DNA from 2 places in the Allobosea sp. P5_A5 genome. Region 1 is predicted to be linked to the other one. Evidence: predicted binding sites of a transcription regulator. Region 1 holds the regulator's gene; the other holds the start of a gene.
What was found. Region 1 encodes PhoB, which activates phosphate uptake and scavenging genes when phosphate is short. Its sites were predicted from a motif close to TGTCATNNANCTGTCAT; they were not measured.
Positions count from the first base shown of each region.

Region 2: the regulator PhoB is predicted to act here: its motif matches at 3,802-3,818, upstream of ugpB (sn-glycerol-3-phosphate ABC transporter substrate-binding protein UgpB).

Region 1 covers NZ_JBFUKY010000007.1:145,675-152,646, forward strand. The annotation lists gene argH (argininosuccinate lyase) at 1-205, opposite strand, end outside; gene AC1DR6_RS15365 (LysR substrate-binding domain-containing protein) at 301-1,212, shown strand; gene phoB (phosphate regulon transcriptional regulator PhoB) at 1,234-1,932, opposite strand; gene phoU (phosphate signaling complex protein PhoU) at 2,104-2,820, opposite strand; gene pstB (phosphate ABC transporter ATP-binding protein PstB) at 2,898-3,698, opposite strand; gene pstA (phosphate ABC transporter permease PstA) at 3,744-4,628, opposite strand; gene pstC (phosphate ABC transporter permease subunit PstC) at 4,649-5,623, opposite strand; gene pstS (phosphate ABC transporter substrate-binding protein PstS) at 5,844-6,869, opposite strand.
Region 2 covers NZ_JBFUKY010000008.1:53,730-60,701, reverse strand. The annotation lists gene ugpE (sn-glycerol-3-phosphate ABC transporter permease UgpE) at 1-459, opposite strand, end outside; gene AC1DR6_RS16185 (creatininase family protein) at 459-1,208, opposite strand; gene ugpA (sn-glycerol-3-phosphate ABC transporter permease UgpA) at 1,360-2,241, opposite strand; gene ugpB (sn-glycerol-3-phosphate ABC transporter substrate-binding protein UgpB) at 2,401-3,726, opposite strand; gene AC1DR6_RS16170 (fumarylacetoacetate hydrolase family protein) at 3,936-5,114, shown strand; gene AC1DR6_RS16165 (hypothetical protein) at 5,207-6,910, shown strand; gene AC1DR6_RS16160 (methylated-DNA--[protein]-cysteine S-methyltransferase) at 6,914-6,972, opposite strand, start outside.

The sequences.
Region 1 (6,972 bases):
TCGCATCGAGTGCCTCAAGGATCGTCTCGCGCTCTGCCGCATCCAGCAGACCCGCTCGGGCCAGTTCAGCCGCATGCGCCTTGCTCCCGGCGATGTCCTGCGGCACCAGCCGGGCATGCTCGCCGGCCGCGCTCGACAGCTTCATCAGCCGCGGGTCCGGCGGCTTGCGGAACCGGCCACCCCAAAGACGCGTCGTCTGGTTCATGCTGCCGGCTCCTGCCCCTCGGGCAGAATGACCTCTTGACCGGCGAGCCAGCAAACGAAACCATCTCCCGGCCCTAGTCGCAAAAGGAATACCCTATGGCCGCAGGCCGGCCACCTCCTTCATCGACCGCACTGCGAGCCTTCGCAACCGTTGCCCGCCTCGGCTCGACGGCGCGGGCCGCCGTTGAGGTCAACCTGACGCAAAGCGCGGTTTCCAAGCAGATTCTGTCGCTGGAACAGCACCTCGGCGTGATGCTGTTCGACCGAAACCCACTGGGGCTGAAGCTGACCGAGGCCGGCGCGATCTACCTGCCTTACGCGCAAGCCGCGCTGGAGCAGATGGGTCGCGGCGCGATGCGGCTGACCGAGCGCGCCGCCATCGCCCGGCCGATCCGCCTGCATATGGTCGCGGTCGCCGGCGAGCGCTGGCTGATGGAGCGTTTTCCCGCCTTCGCCCAGGCTCATCCCGGCATCGACGTGCAGTTCACCAACTATGTCAGCGAGAGCGAGAGTGAAGAGCCGGATATCGAGATCAACCACGGCACGCCGCCCTGGCCGGACCGGCAGGCACACTACCTCTTCGGCCGCGACGTGGCGCTGGTCGCAGCGCCGGAACTGATCGAGCGCATGGGCGGCTTCAGGCGGCCCGGCGACATCCAGAAGATGACGCTCCTGCAGCACTTCCAGATGCCGACCTTCTGGGCCGAGTTCACCGAGGCCCATGGCCTGCGCGGTGCCGTGCCGGCCCATACCGTCCGCTACGGCTATTATTCGGTGATCACGCGGGCGGCCGTCGCGGGACTTGGCGTCGCGCTGGCCCCGCGCTGCTATGTCGCCGAGGAACTGGCTTCAGGCGCATTGGTCAACCCGCTCGACCTCGGCTTCGCCAGCGCGATCGGCTGCTGGCTGACCTTGAAGCGCGACGCGCCGAAACGGTCGGGGCTCGACGAATTGCTGGCCTGGCTCTTGTCGGAAGCAGCGACCTTCGACGCCGGCACCCGCGCCTGAGGTGCCGGGCCTCCACAGGGATCAGCCGCGCGCGAACGTCTCGTCGAAGGCATAGCCCGCGCCGCGCACCGTGCGCAGCGGGTCTTTCATGTCGGTGGGGGTGATCGCCTTGCGCAGCCGCCCGACATGCACATCGACGGTACGCTCGTCGATATAGACGTCCCGCCCCCAGACGGCATCGAGCAACTGGGCGCGCGAATAGACCCGGCCCGGCGCCTGCATCAAAAATTCGAGCAGGCGGAACTCGGTCGGCCCGAGATGCAGCTCGCTGCCGGCGCGGCGCACGCGGCGCGTCGTCCGGTCGAGTTCGAGATCACCCGCCTGCAGCAGCCCGGCGACATGCCCCGGCTTCGCCCGGCGCAAGAGAGCCTGGATGCGTGCGATCAACTCTGGCAGCGAGAACGGCTTGACGACGTAATCATCGGCACCCGTCGCGAGGCCCCGCACGCGCTCGGTCTCCTCGCCACGCGCGGTCAGCATGATGATCGGCACGCGCTCGGTGTCGCGGCGCGAGCGAAGGCGGCGGCACAGCTCGATGCCGGAAAGACCGGGCAGCATCCAGTCGAGAAGCACGAGGTCCGGCGTCGAGTCGCGCAGATGCAGCTCCGCATCGTCGCCCCGCGCCACGCTGTCGACCTCGAAGCCCTCGGCTTCGAGATTATAGCGCAGGAGCAGGGTGAGCGGCTCTTCGTCCTCGACGATCAGGATGCGTGCGGCCATGGCTGGTTCCGTTCTTGGCGTTCAGCGGGCTCTCCCCGTCATGCTTAGCCCTGGGGCGAGCATCCACGTCTCGAACACCACGCTCGCCGAAGGAAGATGTGGATGGTCGGCGAAGAGCCGACATGACGGGGGCCGACCATGACGGGTGCAGACCCCGCCGGGCGATCTGCGTCAGCTTTCCACCGGCTCGAGCGAAATATTCGTGGTGTCGAGCTTCGGCCGGTTCGTATCGAGCGAGTCGCCGGTGATCAGATAGTGGATGGTCTCGGCGATGTTGGTGGTGTGGTCGCCGATGCGCTCGATGTTCTTGGCGCAGAACAGAAGATGCGTGCAGAAGGTGATGTTGCGCGGGTCTTCCATCATATAGGTCAGGAGTTCGCGGAACAGCGAGGTGTAGAGCGCGTCGATCTCGTCGTCGCGGCGCCAGACCTCCAGCGCCTTCTGCTCGTTGCCGGCGGCATAGGCGTCGAGCACGTCCTTGAGCTGGGCCTGCACCAGCCGGCTGATGTGCTCGAGGCCGACGACGGCGCGGTGCGGCGGCTGGAACTGGCCGGCGATGGCCACTGCGCGCTTGGCGATGTTCTTGGCGAGATCGCCGACGCGCTCGATGTCGGCGGCGATGCGGATGGCCGAGATCAGCTCGCGCAGGTCGTTGGCGAGCGGCTGGCGGCGCGCGATGGTCAGCACCGCCTTCTCCTCGACCTCGCGCTGGAGATTGTCCAGGCGCTGGTCGGCGCTGATGATCTTCTGGGCGAGCGCGGTGTCGCGGCGCACCAGCGCCACGGTCGAGTCGCCGAGCATGCGCTCCGCCATCCCGCCCATTTCGGCGAGGCTGCGGCGGATGCCTTCAAGGTCGGTATCGTAGGAACGAACGATGTGGTCGGTCATGTGGTGCTCCTCCGGCGCATCGGCCCGAAAAGTGGAAACCGGTTTTCGGGCAAGCCGATACGAAACAAAATCGCCGCTCAGCCGAACCGGCCGGTGACGTAGTCCTGCGTCTGCTTTTTGGCCGGGTTCATGAAGATCGTGTTCGTCGGCGCGAACTCGATCACCTCACCCAGATACATGAAGGCGGTGTACTGCGAGATGCGGGCCGCCTGCTGCATGTTGTGCGTCACGATGGCGATCGTGAAATCGCTCTTCAGCTGCTCCAGCAGATCCTCGATCTTGCCGGTCGAGATCGGGTCGAGCGCCGAGGTCGGCTCGTCGAACAGGATCACCTCTGGCTTCTGCGCGATGGTGCGCGCGATGCACAGGCGTTGCTGCTGGCCGCCCGAGAGGCCCATGCCGGAGCTCCGGAGCTTGTCCTTGACCTCGTCCCACAGCGCGGCGCGGCGCAGCGCGCCCTCGACGCGATCGTCGAGCTCGGATTTCGGCGGCTTCTCGTACAGGCGGATGCCAAAGGCGACGTTGTCGTAGATCGACATCGGGAACGGCGTCGGCTTCTGGAACACCATGCCGACACGCGAGCGCAGTTCGTTGACGTCGACGTCGTTGGAGATGACGTTGCGCCCGTCGAGCATGACCTCGCCGGTCGCCTTCTGTTCGGGATAGAGCGAATAGATCCGGTTGAAGATGCGCAGCAGGGTCGACTTGCCGCAGCCCGACGGGCCGATCAGCGCCGTGACGTGCCGGTCGCGGAAGTCGAGGCTGATGTTCTTCAGCGCCTTGTGCTCGCCGTAGTAGAAATCGAGGTTCTTCACCGCGATCCGGACGGGAGCAGCGGCGTCGAGCGTCTGCGGGGAAAGTTCAAGGGTCGAGAGCATCGACTGAGGTCCCTCAGGGTCGGGGCGATAATGCGGTTTCAGTTCTCACTTACCGCCGGCGACGATACGCCGGGCGATGAGCGAAAGGATGAGGATGGACATGGTGATGATCAGCGACCCCGCCCAAGCGAGCTGCTGCCAGTTTTCATAGGGCGCGGAGGCGAATTGGTAGATCGTGACCGGCAGATTGGCGATGCCGCCTGCCAGGCTGGGCGAAAACCAGGAATTGTTGTTTAGCGCGGTGAAGATCAGCGGCGCCGTCTCCCCGGCGATGCGGGCGAGCGCCAGCAGGATGCCGGTGACCATGCCCGATTTCGCGGCGCGCCAGGTCACGGCGGTGATCACCACGGAGGGCGGTGCGCCCAGCGCCGAGCCAGCCTCCCGCAACGGGCCGGGCACCAGGCTCAGCATGTCTTCCGTGGTGCGCACGATGACCGGGATCGCGATGATGCCGAGCGCCACGCCGCCGGCCCAGCCGGAATAGCCCCGGAAGGGCTCGACCAGGATGACGTAGACGAACAGGCCGATCAGGATCGAGGGCGCCGAAAGCAGGATGTCGTTGATGAAGCGGATGATGTTGGCGAGCTTCGAGCTGCGGCCGTACTCCGCCAGCCAGGTGCCGGCCAGCACGCCGACCGGCGTCGCGACCGCGATGCCGAGGAAGGTCAGCACGATCGAGCCCACGATCGCGTTGGCGAGACCGCCGCCCTCGGAGCCCGGACCCGGCGTGACATGCGTGAAGGTCGCGAGCGAGAGCCCGCCGATGCCCTTCACGATCAGCATGCCGAGGATCCAGAACAGCACGAAGATGGCGATGAAGGTGAAGCTCGTCGCGATGATCTTCATCGCGCTGTCGGCCGTGCGGCGGGCCGGGCGCACGCGGCCCCACGGGATGTGGGAGGAGGTTGCCGGGGCGGAGGCGGTGCTCATGCTCATCTCAGGTCCCAGCCTCAGAACTTCTTGACGCGGGCGACAAGCAGCCGCGCGATGACAAGGACGACAAAGGTGACGAAGAACAGGATGCAGCCCAGCGCGATCAACGAATTGAGCTGCAGGCCCATTGCCTCGTTGAACTCGTTGGCGATACGCGAGGCGATGGTCGAGCCGGGATCGAGGATCGAGGCCGAAAGCCGGTTGGCGTTTCCGACCACGAAAGTGACCGCCATCGTCTCTCCGAGCGCGCGCCCCAGACCCAGCATGATCGCGCCGATGATCGAGACCCCGGCCTGCGGCACCAGCACATGGCGCACGACCTCCCAGGTCGTGGCGCCAATGCCGTAGGCGCTTTCGCGCAGCACGGAGGGGATCTGCTCCAGCATGTCGCGGGTGATCGAGGCGATGAAGGGCACGATCATGAAGGCCAGGATGATGCCGGCCGTGAAGATGCCGAGGCCCGACGGCGAGCGCGAGTAGAAGATCGTGCCGATGACCGGCATACCCTCGACGACGTTCGACAGCGGGATCTGCACATATTGCGCGAAAAGCGGCGCGAAGACGAAGAGCCCCCACATGCCGTAGATGATCGAGGGAACGGCGGCGAGCAGCTCGATCGCGGTCGCGACCGGCTTCTTGAACCAGGCCGGCGCCAGCTGCGTCAGGAAAATCGCGATACCGAGCGAAAGCGGCACGCCGATCAGAAGCGCGATCAGCGCGGTCGAGAGCGTGCCGACGATCGCCGGCCAGGCGCCGTACTGATCGTTCTGCGTATCCCAGACACTGGATGTGATGAAGCCGAAGCCGAACTCGCGGAAGGCGGGCCAGCCGCCGATCACCATCGAGAGCATGATGCCGGCCAACAGCACCAGCACCAGCAGCGCGGCAAGGAAGCTGGCATGGCGGAAAACGAGATCGAACGTCGCCTTCGGCGCCTTGCGGATCGCGGGTCCTGTGCCGGGAAGGCTTGTCATGTCGGTCACTGCGGTCATCCGCGAGGCTCCGGCGGGCCCCTATCCCATAACGAGAGAGGGGTAAGTTAAAGGTTCAATGTCGGCCCGCCACGTCATGCTCGGGCTTGTCCCGAGCATCCACGTCTTGAACACGACATTCGACCAGCGAAGACGTGGATGGTCGGCACAAGGCCGACCATGACGGCGAGAGGCTTCAATTGCGCCTCGGTGTCTAACCTATCCAGAGATCGGCAGGCGATCAGAAGATCGGCTTACCGGAATTGTCGGTCACGCCCTTCCAGGCAGCCCGGACGTCGTCCTTCAGCTTGGTCGGCAGCGGCACGTAGTCCATGTCGGTCGCCAGCTTGTCGCCGCTCTTGTAGGCCCACTCGAAGAACTTCAGCGCAGCCTGCACGTCGGCGGCGTTGTCCGGCTTGGCATGGACGAGGATGAAGGTCGCCGAGGTGATTGGCCAGGCATCCTTGCCCTTCTGGTTGTTCAGCGAGATGCCGAAGCCGGGCTGTTCCTTCCAGTCGGCGGTGGCGGCAGCCGCCTGGAACGCCTCGATCGTCGGCATCGGGAAGTTGCCATCGGCGTTCTTCACGAGCGCATAGGAGAGCTTGTTCTGCTTGGCGTAGGCGTATTCGACGTAGCCGATCGAGTTCGCGACCTGCTTCACCGAAGCCGAGACGCCCTCATTGCCCTTTCCGCCGATACCGACCGGCCACTGCACCGACTGGTTGTTGCCGATCTTGGTCTTCCACTCCGGCGAAACCTTGGAGAGGTAATCGGTGAACACGAAGGTCGTGCCCGAGCCGTCGGAACGATAGACCGGGTTGATGTTGGCGTCGGGCAGCTTCAGATCGCCGTTGAGCGCGACGATCTTGGGGTCGTTCCACTTCTTGATCTCGCCCATGTAGATCCCAGCGACGATCTCGCCCGAGAGCTTGAGCTTGCCGGGCTCGATGCCGACGATGTTCACGGCCGGCACGACACCGCCCATCACGGTCGGGAACTGGACGAGGCCGTCCTTGGTCAGCTCTTCGCCCTTGAGCGGGGCATCGGTGGCGCCGAAGGCGACGGTCTTCGCCTTGATCTGGCGGATACCACCACCCGAGCCGATCGACTGGTAGTTCAGGCCCGTGCCGGTCTCTTTCTGGTAGGCCTCGGCCCATTTGGAATAGATCGGGAACGGGAAGGTCGCGCCGGCGCCGGTGATGTCGGCAGCCTGGGCGGGACCGGCGATCCCGGCGGCTACGGCCGCGAGAACGAGAATTTTGCGCATTGAGATGTCCTCACTGGGTCTCTGCTTCAGCGACCCTGTCAGAACACCCTCCATATGACAGCCACATGACATTTCGTCACGAAAGCTGTCATGAAAGCCCGAT
Region 2 (6,972 bases), on a different contig from region 1:
CAGCGGAACGGCGAGCCCCTGATAAGTATCGAGCATATGCAGGTCGGAGACGACCTTGAAGGTCGGGAAGATCCGCACCTCGACCGGCAGCATCAGCGTGACGAAGATGATCCAGAACGCCGTCATGCGGAACGGAAAGCGATAATACACCACCGCATAGGCCGAGAGCACCGAGATGAAGATCTTCCCCAGCGCGATCGCCATCGCCATGATGAAGGAGTTCACCATCATCCCGATGACCGGCTCGCGCGTCGTGCCCGAGGTGCCGACGAACAGGATGCGGCTGTAGTTTTCGATAAGATAAGGGCCGGGATAGAGCGGCATCTGGCCGTTGATCACGGTGGACGCATCCCATGTCGAGGCGACGAAGGTGATCCAGACCGGAAAGGCGACGATCAGCACGCCGATCGTTAGGATGACATAGGCGATCGCGTCGCCCAGGCGGCGGTCCTCAACCATCAGCCGGCCCTTCCCATCTCACGCAGCAAGTCGGCGAGCGCATCAGCGCAGGCGTCGAGGCAGGCCTGGCCCTTGGCGAGGCTCGCCCGGCGGGCATCGCCAATGACGCCGCTTTGCGTCATCTCCTGGAACGAGCGGTGCCGCGCTACGGTCGGTCGCCCCGGCAGGCCATCGCGCGCGCCATGAGCCTCCGTAAGCCTGGCTTCGCGCACGCAGCCCGGCGCCAGCACCATCATCATCGAGGTCTCGACCTCGCAGGCGTGCTGCACGCCTGTCTGGTCCTCGAGCAAGGGCGGCAGCGCCGCCTCGGCCAGCAGGAAATACGTCGTCGCCTCGATATGCAGGCTCGTTTCGCGGGCAAAATCGGGCAGGAAGGCGGTCAGCGCGGCGATGTTGCCGCCATGGCCGTTGACGATGAGCACGCGGTGGAAGCCGTGCCGCTCGATGCTCTTCAGCAGGGAAAGCAGCACCGCGCGATAGGTCGGGATGTCAAAGGTGAAGGTGCCGCCAAAGGCCATGTGATGCTCGGCCATGCCGCACCACAAGGTCGGCGTGACCACGATGCCGATATCGCCGGCCCGTTCGGCCGCAGCCTTGCAGACGCCGCTGCACAAGATGGTGTCGACGCCGACCGGCAGATGCGGCCCGTGCTGTTCGACAGAAGCGACCGGCAGCACGACCACGGCATCCGCCGCCGCCTTCGCCCGCAGTTCTTCGGCGGTGAGGTCCATCCAGAGGACGCTGGTCATCGGCGAGATCCCCGCGTGCCGTCATGCTCGCTTTTGTGGCGAGCATCCACGTCTTGAACACGACCTTCGACCAGCGAAGACGTGGATGGTCGGGACAAGCCCGACCATGACGGGGAGGGCGCAGCTGATACGGAAGCCGGAACGGAGGCCATCAATAGCTGACCTTGCGCTCGATGAACTTGAACTGCACCGCCGTCATCGCGATCACCATCACCAGCAGCACGACGGATTGCGCCGCCGAGCCGCCGAGATCGGAGCCGCCCTTGCCGTCTGAGAACACCTTGTAGACCAGCGTCTCGGTGGCGCCGGAGGGGCCGCCGCCGGTAACGGAATCGATGATGCCGAAGGTATCAAAGAACACGTAGACGATGTTGACGGTCAGCAGGAAGAATGTCGTCGGGGACAAAAGCGGGAAGACGATCGTCCAGAACCGCCGCATCGGCTTGGCGCCGTCGATCACGGCAGCCTCGATCACGCTTTTCGGAATCGACTGGAGGCCGGCAAGGAAGAACAGGAAATTGTAGCTGATCTGCTTCCACGTCGCGGCCAGGATCACCAGCAACATCGCATCATTGCCGTTGAGGCGAGGGTTCCAGGCGATGCCGAGAGACTGCAGCCCGCGCGCCAGCATGCCGAGCGACGGATCGAACATGAACAGCCAGAGCACGCCGGCGATGGCGGGCGCCACCGCATAAGGCCAGATCAGCAGGGTCTTGTAGATTTCGGCGCCGCGGATCTGCCGGTCCGCCATCACCGCGAAGAGCAGCGCGATCGAGAGCGACAGCACGCAGACGAAGGTCGAGAAGATCGCGGTGTTGATGAAGGCCTTGAGATAGCCGGGGTCCGAGAACAGGTGCTGGTAGTTCTCGAACCAGACGAACTCGGTCGAGGTGCCGAAAGCATCCTGCAGCAGGAAGCTCTGCCACACCGCCTGCGTCGCCGGCCAGTAGAAGAACACGACGGTGATCGCCAGCTGCGGCAAAAGCAGCAGCAGCGGGATCGTCAGCCCTCTGAAATACGCGTTCTTCTGCATGGGTCTATCACGTTAAGGGTGTCATTCCGGGGCTTCGCGTCGCGAAGAACCCGGAACCCACGACTGGGTGAGAGTTGTCAGCGGAGCAGTCCGAAGGACCTACCCCGTCGTGGGTTCCGGGTTCGGCCCTTTCGGGCCGCCCCGGAATGACAGGAGGGTTCACCGCGCCGCGGTGCGCTCGAACTGGCGCAGCATCTGATTGCCGCGCTCGGCTGCTGCGTCCAACGCCGCCTGTGGCGACTTCTGGCCGTTCAGCGTCGCTTCCAGCTCTTCCGACCAGATGTCGCGGATCTGCACGAGGCTGCCATAGCGCAGGCCCTTCGAGTTGTCCGTCGGCGTCTTGTTGGTCAGCTCCAGGATCGGCGTCTCGAGATAGGGCTTGTCCTTGTAGAAGCCGGACGCCTTGACCTTCTCATACGCCGCCTTGGTGATCGGCAGATAGCCCGACTCGGTGTGGAGCTTGGCCTGCCGGTCGACGTCCGAGATGAAGGTGAAGAACTTCGCTACACCTTTGTATTCCTCGGCCTTCTTGCCGCCCATCACCCACAGCGAGGCGCCGCCGATGATCGAGTTCTGCGGCGCGCCCTGCACATCCGGATAATACGGCATCGCCGCATTGCCCCAGGCGAACTTCGCGTTCGCGACGACGTTGCCGTAGAAGCCCGACGAGGTCAGGAAGATCGGGCATTCGCCCGAGGTGAAGCGGCCTTCGCCATTGTTGGTGCGGCCGGAATAGTCATAAGTCTTGTCCTTCTGCAGCTCGACCAGATTGGTCCAGTGCTTGAGGAAGGCCGGGCTCTTGTTGAAGTTCAGCACGGCGTCGAAGCCCGACATGCCGTTGACCTTGGTCGAGAGCGCGATGTTGTGCCAGGCGCCGAACTGCTCGATGTTCGCCCAGGTCGCCCAGGCATTCGAGAAGCCGCATTTGTCGTAGCCGGCCGCCTTCAGCTTCTTGGCGTTGTCGAACACCTCCGGCCAGGTCTTCGGCGGCTTCTCGGGGTCGAGGCCCGCCTTCTTGAAGGCGTCCTTGTTGTACCACATCACCATCGAGGAGGAGTTGAACGGGAAGGACAGCATGTCGCCCTTCGCGGTCGAATAATAGCCGGTGATCGCCGGGAGATAGGCGCTGGCGTCGAACTTTTCGCCGGCTTCCTTCATCAGTTCGTAGACCGGCTTGATCGCGCCCTTGGCCGACATCATCGTGCCGGTGCCGACCTCGAAGACCTGTAGGATGTGCGGCGCCTGGCCGGCGCGGAAGGCGGCGATGCCGGCGTTCAACGCGTCGGGATAGGAGCCCTTGTAGACCGGGACGACCTTGTAGTCCTTCTGCGAGGCGTTGAAGTCGTCCGCGAGCTTCACCACGACGTCGTTATTGGCGCCGGTCAGCGCATGCCACCACTGGATTTCGGTCTGGGCGAAAGCAGGCGTTGCACCCGCCAGCGCGAACGCTGCCGCCGTCATCAGGATACGGGTCTGGATCGTCATGAATGTCATCTCCCTTCCGCGGGCTCGCGTCCACGCGGTTCTTGTTGTTGGTGTGCAAGCTAGCATGAAGCCCGGGCGACAGTTCAATGACAAATCCATGACGGTTCCCGCAATCCTCCTATCGTCGTGAACGGGGTTGCGCATTTCAGGCGAACCGGTTGTTCTCCGTTTCCCGGGGCTTCGGTGCCCCGCCTGCCCGGATCTCGTCGATGCCCGCTTTCATGCTTTCGCCCGGCGCCACCCTGCCGAAGGATGCCGCCGCCGCTGTGCTGCTCGGCCGTGTCTGGCGGCCGGATCATGGCGGTCCCGCCGTCGTGACGCTGCGCGGCAACGATCTCGTCGATGTCACCGCGAGCTTCCCGACGAGCCGCGATCTTTGCGAAGAGACCGACCCGGCCAGGTCTTTGGCAGCCGCGAAAGGCGAAATCGTCGGATCGCTCGCCGATATCCTGGCCAACACCCCCATCGATGCCCGCGACGTTTCGAAACCCTGGTTACTTTCGCCGCTCGATCTGCAGGCGGTAAAGGCGGCCGGCGTTACCTTCGCGGTCTCGATGCTGGAGCGCGTCATCGAGGAGAAGGCGCGCGGCAACCCGGCCGCTGCGGTCGCGATCCGTGAGGAGATCGGCAAGCTTATCGGTGACGATCTCTCGAAGCTGAAGCCGGGCTCGCCCGAGGCGATGCATCTCAAGGAGGTGCTGATCGCGCAAGGCGCCTGGAGCCAGTATCTCGAGGTCGGCATCGGCCCCGACGCCGAGATATTCACCAAGGCCCCGGCGATGTCGACGGTCGGCAGCGGCTTCGATGCCGGTCTGCATCCGTCCTCGAGCTGGAACAACCCCGAGCCCGAAATCGTGCTCGTAGTCGCCTCGTCGGGCACGATCATCGGCGCCACGCTCGGCAACGACGTCAACCTACGCGATGTCGAGGGCCGCTCCGCCCTGCTGCTCGGCAAGGCCAAGGACAACAATGCGGCGGCCGCGGTAGGGCCTTTCATCCGCCTTTTCGACGATGCTTTCACGCTTGATCATATCCGCCAGACGACGGTGACGCTGACGGTCGAAGGCGAGGACGGCTTCACACTGGAAGGCTCGTCCTCGATCGCCAGGATCAGCCGCGACCCGGCCGATCTCGCAGCCCAGATGATCGGCCCGCATCACCAGTATCCGGACGGGGCGGCGCTCTATCTCGGCACCATGTTCGCGCCGATCAAGGATCGCGATGCGCCGGGCGGCGGCTTCACCCACAAATACGGCGACATCGTCACCATCGCCGCGCCGGAACTCGGCAGCCTCGTCAACCGGATGAAGCGCACCGACGCATGCGAGCCCTGGACCTACGGCGCCTCGCATCTGATGCGCCATCTGGCGAAGCGGGGCGTGCTCTGACGCAGGCTCCATCACGGCGGATTTTGCCAGCCGCGTCAGCCAGTTGGTAAGTTTTCTCTGCCAGAACGGGCGCTCGAACAGGAGCGCCCGCATTGGCGATTGGCGAGATCAGCACGGGACGGCCGAGGCTTGGGCGCAGCCTCGTCTGGCGCCGGGTGGGCAATCCCTATCTCTGGATCGTTGCATTCGCGCTGGCGGCGGCGGTGGCGCTGAGCCTGCCCTTGCGCCTGCCACTCGGGCCCAACGCCTGGGATACGGTGGTCTATCTCGACGCGATCCAGCGTATTCGGGTCGGTCAGGCGCCGGGTCTCGATTTCTTCGCCCCGGTCGGCCCGCTGGGCTATTACCTTGCCGCAGGACTGGACCGGTTGTTCCCCAAGGCGCAGCCGATGCTGCTGGCTAACTGGGCACTCCTGCCGGTCCTGCTGCCGCTCCTCGCGCTGCTGATGAGCGATCTGGCGCCGCGCCGCCGTTCGCAGGCCTTGGCATTGCTGCTGCCGTTCCTGCTCTTCGCGGCGCTGCCGATCAATCTGCACTCGCTTTACCCCTCGCCGGGTTTCGACGGCTACGGGCATTACAACCGGCATGTGGCGCTGTTGCTGTATCTGCTGGTCGCGACGCTGCTGTTCGTCGAGCGGCGGCGCCTGCGGGTCGGGCTGGTCGCGGCGCTCATGCTGGCGCTGTTCCTGGTCAAGATCACCGGCGCGGTCACCGGCACCCTGCTCGTCGGCTATGCATTGGCGGTCGGCCGCATGCGCCTTGCCGATGTCGCAGCGGCCGCGGCGCTCACCATTCTGGCGCTGGGCGGCATCGAGGTCTCGACGGGCCTGGTCTCGGCTTATGTCTCGGACATCTTCGAGCTGCTCGCGCTCAACACCGACGACCTGCTGCCGCGCTTCCTGACCGTCGCGTCCGTCAAGTTCAACGTCATCGGAGCGCTGGCGGCTTTGCTCGCGGTGCTGGGCTACGCCGCTTGGCGCGAGGGCCTGCCGCGCACGCGCTCAGGCTGGCAGTTGCTGGCCGACGGCCCGATCGGCTGGCTTGCCATCGCCTCCCTGGCCCTGGCCTTTTTCGAGACGCAGAACAGCGGCTCGCTGGAATTCATCGGCATCTGGCCGATCGTTCTGCTGTTGCTGGCGCAGTGGTGGACCCGCACCGACGATCGCCTGCGCCCGGTCGTATTGGTGCTGCTGATGGCGGCGGTGTTGCCGTCTCTGGTGATTTATATCGAGCGCAGCGCCCGCGTGCTGTTGGCGGCGCCGACCTATACCAAACTAGACCTGCCCGAACTCGGCACGCTCGGCCATGTCAGCGTCAAGGCCGAGATCGCACAGCGCGCGGCGCGGATGCTCGATCATTACGCCGCACAGCAGGCCGGCTATCGCGACCTCGTCTCCCACGGCCTGATGGCGTCCCACATTCTCTATTCGGAGATCGACTATCAGGCGACGTGGCTGCTTGAGGTGCAGCAGGCCGTGCGCGCGATCGATCTTTGGGAAACCCGGAATCGCCGCCGGCTCAACGGCTTCTTAACGCTCGATTTCGTCGATCCGATGAATTGGCTGCTCGACCGGAAGCCGGCCCGCGACGTGCCCATCGGCGCCGATCCGGAGCGCAGCACGCCCGCGCTCGAGAGCGACACGCTGAGCGAACTGGCTACAACGGACGCGATCCTGGTGCCCAAATGTCCGCCGACGCCGAACCGCGAAGCCTTGCGGCGGCATTTCGCCGGGGCGCTGATCGACCGCGACCCGGTCGCGCTGGCGCCGTGCTGGGACATGTATCTGCGCAGATAGGTCTCAGCCGGCGGCGGTCTGCCCGGCTTCCCAGCCGAGAATGGCGCGCTTGCGCGTCAGCC